One region of the Mesorhizobium sp. DxT genome, then DNA from elsewhere that is predicted to be linked to it. Evidence: riboswitches for the same ligand, from Rfam matches in the RefSeq annotation. Region 1 holds a riboswitch; the other holds the start of a gene.

Evidence for each region. Region 1 has a riboswitch for glycine ahead of ACVJNE_RS23495 (L,D-transpeptidase). Riboswitches for the same ligand answer to the same signal wherever they lie in the genome.
Region 2: another riboswitch for glycine. It lies ahead of gcvT (glycine cleavage system aminomethyltransferase GcvT); the one in region 1 lies ahead of ACVJNE_RS23495 (L,D-transpeptidase).

What each region holds. Positions count from the first base shown of each region.
Region 1 is NZ_JBZFLJ010000018.1:38,011-41,171, reverse strand. Features, by position in the region: gene ACVJNE_RS23510 (PTS sugar transporter subunit IIA) at 1-189, shown strand, start outside; gene ACVJNE_RS23505 (hypothetical protein) at 324-1,025, shown strand; partial or broken gene ACVJNE_RS23500 (carboxynorspermidine decarboxylase) at 1,022-1,272, shown strand; glycine riboswitch at 1,482-1,569, shown strand; gene ACVJNE_RS23495 (L,D-transpeptidase) at 1,857-2,573, shown strand; gene ACVJNE_RS23490 (trimeric intracellular cation channel family protein) at 2,582-3,161, shown strand, end outside.
Region 2 is NZ_JBZFLJ010000011.1:100,510-103,670, reverse strand. Features, by position in the region: gene gcvP (aminomethyl-transferring glycine dehydrogenase) at 1-5, opposite strand, end outside; gene gcvH (glycine cleavage system protein GcvH) at 17-385, opposite strand; gene gcvT (glycine cleavage system aminomethyltransferase GcvT) at 392-1,495, opposite strand; glycine riboswitch at 1,643-1,729, opposite strand; gene ACVJNE_RS19605 (helix-turn-helix domain-containing protein) at 1,823-2,206, opposite strand; gene fghA (S-formylglutathione hydrolase) at 2,303-3,136, opposite strand.

The DNA.
Region 1 (3,161 bases):
AACGCTCTGGCGCGCTTCTGCAGGCAGCGCTCCCAGCCGCAGGTCTTGAAGAAGGTCAGAGGCGCTGCGTCGGCCGAGGAAGTTCTGGCGCATCTGAGCCGGCCTATGGATTCCGCACCTCTCTCAATTCCCGGCTTGTCGAGCCTCCAGCCTCGAGCCCAGGCAGCGGAGAGGTGGGGGTGGCGATGAGCGCAAAGACGATGGACAGGCCTTCGTGCCGGCTGGACGGTCGGATGTCAGCTCAGGATCTGGCGGATGCGCTCGGATGCGACATCGCGTTCATCCACGGCGTCTTGGCGTGTTGGAGCCGAAACTCCCTTCCCATGGCGCCCGCAGCGCGAACACAGGGCGTGCAGACCTGTGTTCGGCTGACGATAGCCCACGCGCTGCACACGACCGGCGCGCTGACGTTGCCGGACGCTGCCGCCGTGTCGGCTGGAAGCTGGCGGGTTTCTGCTTCGCTGATGAAGCTCCTAGCGTTCCGTCCGTATGGCTGTGGATCCGGCAAAGGTGATCCTGTTAGCGGTGGCGAAACGGACCCGCTCATGCAGTTCGTCCCGCATGCGGCGGAGGCCATCCCGATCGCAGCCGCCGACGAGTATCTGGATGTGGCGGACGGCCGGCGGGTCTACTGGCGCAAGCCACGGCGCGACGCATACCTGCTTGCCTGCGATCTCCACCGCCTGTCACGCGTAAGCCGACGCGAACACACGCCCGCGCTCCAGGAAGAGTACCTCGATTTGCTTGCCCGGCTGCGGGAGCCCGAGGACCATGTCTGCGAATGGATCGGGACGGTCGCTGACGGCCGTTTCCGTCCCGCTCCCGACAGGTTCGCCGAGCGTTCGCCAGCAATGCGGCAGGGAATTGGCGACGCAAGGGGCCGATTGTTCGCCGAGTCCTACGCGAGGAAGGTTTCCGTCAACGTGTCGCTGGCGGCGCGCTCGATGAAGCGACGCGCGCTAGGCCTCGCCGTGATCGATCCGCTGCGGACGGCGGCTACCCGGAAAGGCGATGGCCGAGCATGATGAACACCCACCTGATCGACAAGTCGAAGCTGCTCCTCAACCTCGAGCGGATCGAACACCTGCGCGAGAAGTCCGGAGCCAAGGCGCTGCTGGCGCTGAAACGCTTTCCAGCTTGGAGCGTGTTCGACTTCATACGCCCCTACATGGACAGCGCGACATCCTCGTCCCTCAACAAGGTTAGGCTGGGAAGCACACCCGGTTCGGCGGCGAAACGCACGCCTACGGCCTTGCTTGGGCCGATCACGAGAACTACGAAGCGGCCGGGCTTGCATGGTTCATGAACCGGATGCGGGTCCTCGAGTTCTTCCGGTTTGTCTGCGGCTTGCGCAATCGGTTGCTCGCGGCTGGGTTAGCTGCCAAATCATTGCGGGCGGATTGATCAACTTCAGCTCGCGCGTTCAGGTAGGTGTATCTCGCGGCCTCAATACCGCCCCAAAGATTGCGTCATCTGGCTCGAATTGACGCGCGGGAGAGAGCCGGGGGACCGGCCGCCGAAGGAGCAACCGCCCCGGAAACTCTCAGGCACCCGGACCGCCCGTCGATAAAAGACTCTGGAAAGCGGAGCGGCAGCTCCCGCCGAAGGTATAAGCCGGGCCCGTGCGAGACGGTCCCTGCCAAGCTCTCAGGCCAATGACAGAGGGGGCATGCATGCGAATAGGCATGCATCGCGCCAGAGGTCTGTCATGAATCAGCGCCCTTGATCAGCGTCGCAGTTTTCTGCGTGCCGTGATGGCGCGCAGTTGTCCTGCTCGACATTTCAACTTCGCTCTTCCGGTCGCACGTCCGCTTCGTCGAAGCTGGCGGCGCGCCGCTTTTTCAGAATGCAACGATATGACTGATTTTCCCCCTTCTACCCTGAGCCGTCGCGCACTGCTCGTTGGTGGCGCCGCGTTCCTCGCCCCCGCCGCCGCGGGCTGTTCCACAACCGCTCCCGCGCCTTCGCTGGCTGTAGCTCCACCCCCCGCTCCCGAAGCTTCCTTCGACGTGGATGTGCTGTCGATGTACCGGGCGATGCCGGAGGAGAAGTTTCCGGTGCCGGCCGCCGACCTGCAGAGTCTTGACCCGAAATATGTCCGTCGGGTCGTAGACTACGTAGCCGTCGAGAAGCCCGGCACGGTGATCGTCGATACGGCCGCACGCTACCTGTATCATGTCCTGCCCGGCGGACTTGCGACCCGCTACGGTGTCGGCATCGGTCGTGCGGGATTCGAATGGTCGGGCCGGGCCCACATCGCCTACAAGCGGGAGTGGCCGGTCTGGACGCCTCCTTCGGATATGATCAAGCGCCAGCCCGCGCTCGAGAGGTGGCGTCATGGCCGGCCGCCCGGCATCGACAATCCCCTTGGGGCACGCGCGCTCTACATCCACCAGGGAAACCGGGATACGCTTTACCGCATCCATGGCACCGCTGAGGCGTGGACGATCGGCAAGGCGATATCGTCGGGCTGCGTGCGCCTGCTGCATCAGGATGTCATCCATCTGCACGAACATGTCCGACCCGGGTCAGCCATCATTGTCATGGGATCCGGCGGCGCTGCCGACGTGTGAGGACTGTCATGATCGACCAGGCAATGACTTTCCTCGACTGGTTCGGGGTCGTGGTCTTCGCGACCACTGGCACGCTGGCCGCTGCACGCAAGCGGATGGACCTGTTCGGCTTTATACTCCTTGGCACGGCCACGGGCATCGGAGGTGGAACGATAAGGGACACTGTCCTCGGCGCCACGCCCGTATTCTGGATCACCAGCCCGGAATACCTTCTGGCCTGTGTGGCCGTGTCGTCCGCCGTGTTCTTCCTGGCGCATATCCCGCAGTCACGGGAAGCCCTCTTGCTGCGGTTTGATGCAGTAGGCTTAGCCCTTTTCGCAGTCCTTGGAGCCGACAGGACTCTGGCTATGGCCGGTGGACCTGTGGCTGCGGTGGCCATGGGCATCGTGACAGCCACGTTCGGCGGTCTCGTCAGGGATGTCCTCAGCGGCGAGAGTCCTGCGATCCTCAGCCGGGAGGTCTATGCCTCCGCGGCGCTCGCAGGTGCCTCGACGTTCGTCCTCCTCCATGAGGGAGGTGCCGGACGAGAGATCGCGGTGATCGTCGGCTTCACGGTGGCGGCTGCTATCCGCTTCGGGGCACTGCAGT
Region 2 (3,161 bases), on a different contig from region 1:
TTCATGATTTCGTCCTTCAGCCGATCATCGCCTTGTAGCCGGCCTCGTCCATCAGGCCCTCGAGCTGGCTTTCGTCGGCAAGCTTCATCTTCCAGAGCCAGCCGTCCGCTGCCGCCGAAGAGTTGACCAGCGCCGGGTCGGACGAAAGCTTGTCGTTGACCTCGGTGATCTCCCCGTCGGCCGGTGCGTAGACGTCGGAGGCAGCCTTGACGGACTCGACCACCACGGCCGCGTCGCCCTTGGATACGGCTTTGCCGACCTCGGGCAGTTCCACGAAAACGAGGTCGCCGAGCTGCTCCTGCGCGTAATCCGTGATGCCCACCGTGGCGACACCGCCCTCGACGCGCAGCCATTCATGATCTTCGGTGAAATAGGTGGTTGCCATCGGGGTCTATCCTTTGCGGTAGCGATGCTGCGTGAAGGGAAGGGGATGAATGTCGATCGGCACGCGGTTGCCGCGCACCTCTGCGAAAAGTCTGCTGCCAGGCGCCGCGAGGGCGGCCGGCACGTAGCCCATCGCGACGGGGAAGCCTGCCGAAGGGCCGAAGCCGCCGGAGGTCACGCTGCCGGCCGGGTTGCCGTCGCCGTCGAACAGGTCAGCGCCAGCGCGCACCGGCTGGCGGCCTTCCGGCTTCAGTCCGACGCGCTTGCGCCGTGGCCCCGCCGCAAGTGCCGCGCTCAGAGCATCGGCGCCGATGAAACTGCCGTTTTCACGCAGCGGCTTGGCTATCGCCCACATCAGGCCGGCATCGACCGGCGTCGTCTCGGGCGTAATGTCCTGCCCGTGCAGGCAGAGCCCGGCTTCGAGCCGCAGACTGTCGCGGGCTGCAAGACCGATCCACTCGACGTTTTCGTCGGCAAGCAGAGCTTCGGCGAAGGCTTTCGCCTCGGCCCAGGGCAGGGCGATCTCGAATCCATCCTCGCCGGTATAGCCGGAGCGGCTGGCAAACCAGCCTTCACGCGGCTCCAGCCCGTGCATGAAGGTCAGTGCCGAAAGATCGACGCCGGCCCTGGAGAGTGCGCCTTCGGCTGCAGGCCCCTGCAACGCCAGGAAGACGCGCTCAAGCGGCTCGGTCGTGCAGTCGAAGGACGCGGCGACCTGCTTCAGGTGCTTTTCGTCTGCGGCCGCGTTGCCAGCATTGGCGACGACCATGAAGCGCTCCGCCCCAAGACGGGTGACGATGAGGTCGTCGAGGATGCCGGCCTCGTCGTTCAGGAAGAAGGTGTATTTCGACTGGCCCTCGTTCAGCGCAGCGGGATCGAGCGGGCATGCGCGCGCCAGCGCGGCCGCCGCCTGTGACCCTGTCACGAGGAACAGTTTCATGTGGGAAATATCGAAAAGGCCGGCCTTTTCCCGCGTGTGCAGGTGCTCCTTGAGCACGCCGAGCGGGTAGGTGATCGGCATCGACCAGCCGGCAAACCCCCCGAAGCGCGCACCGGCGGCCTCGTGCAGGTCTTTCAGCGGCAGTTGAAAAAGTTCGCCCGTATCGGTCATTCATCCTCCAGAACAGCACCAACCAGCCGCTGAAGCGGCAGTTCGCGCCCCTCTGTCGGAAGCCTGAGAGACTTGGTACGACCGGAACTCTGTCGGTCGCCCTTACACCTTCGGCGCGGGGTTTCCCCCGACTTTCCAGAGCGTCTTGACCGGCCTACGGTTCTTTTGCCTGAGAGATTTCGGGCGATTTCCCCTTCGGCGGCAGCTTTCGCTGCTCTCTCCCGCAAGCCGGCAGGGCATCGCTGCCCAGGACGAGTCGTTTCTAGCCGATGCGAGAGGCGATGTCACCTGCTCGCAACGCTTATCCCGATCAGTCGATAGAGACCGTCAATCGTAGGCGGCCATGCGGCCCAGATCACGCTCGATCTGCCCGATAACCTCGGCGGTTTCCTGGTGCAGGCGCTTGAGGCGGTCGAGTTGAAAGGCGACGCTTTCGGCCAGTTCGGCCCCCGTTTCCTCGATAGGCGAGGTGCCGACGCCGTAGAGCAGCCATGAGAGGCTGACATTCAAGACGCCTGCCAGCATGGAAAGCCGGTTGGCGCGCGGCTGGGAGCGGTCGCTTTCCCATGCCTGGATGGTCGATGACTGCACGCCGATGCGGCGGGCAAGTTGCGCAGCGGAAAGCCCGACTGCGTCCCTGGCGCGCGATAGCCTGCCGCCGAGCGTGTCTGTATCGGGAATGTCGGAATAGATCGTCGCGGTGTCGGGCACCCACCCACCTCCTTGTTGTGGTGAAATCGCGCCCGCATGACACGCAGGCTGCGCGGCTAGCATAGGGATCGGTCGGGCAGGCGCAACCCTTGGAGGTCAGACAAGCCGCTGTGCGTGCCAGCGCAAGTGGTCATCCATGAAGGTCGAAATGAAGAAATAGGAATGGTCGTAGCCTTCGCGCATGTTCAGCGAAAGCGGAATGCCGGCCTTGCGGCAGGCATCCTCGAACAGCCAGGGGCGCAGGCCCTCGTCGAGGAAACCGTCGGCCTTGCCTTGATCGATCAGGAACTCCGGGAACCGCGCGCCGTCCTCGACCAGCGCACAGGCATCATAGGCGCGCCAGGCTGTTTCGTCCTCGCCGAGATATTTCTGGAAGGCGGGTTTCGACCAGCCGGCCGTCGATGGCTGCACGATCGGCGCGAAGGCGGACGCCGAGCGGAAGCGGTCGGAGTGTTTCAGGGCGATGGTCAGCGCGCCATGGCCACCCATGGAATGGCCGAAAATGCCCTGGCGCTCCATGTCGGCGGGAAATTCGCGCGCGATCAGCGCCGGCAATTCCTGCGTTACGTAGGAATACATCCGGTAGTTCGCGGCATAGGGCGCCTCGGTTGCGTCGACGTAAAAGCCGGCGCCGGCGCCGAACTGCCAGTTGTCCTTCTCGTCGGGCACGGCTTCACCGCGCGGGCTGGTGTCGGGACAGACGACGATGAGGCCCAGTTCGGCCGCGAGCTGCCGATATTCACCCTTGTCCATCACGTTCTGGTGCGTGCAGGTCAGCCCGGAGAGATACCAGAGCACGGGCAGGGGGCCCTGCGCGGCCTGCTGCGGCACGAAAACGGCGAAGGTCATGTCACAGGCGCAGGTCTCGGAGGCGTGAGAATAAACGCCCTGAACGCCGCCGTGGGAGAGGGAGGTCGATAGAGTTTTCATGGACCCCGGGGTAGCCGATGTGACG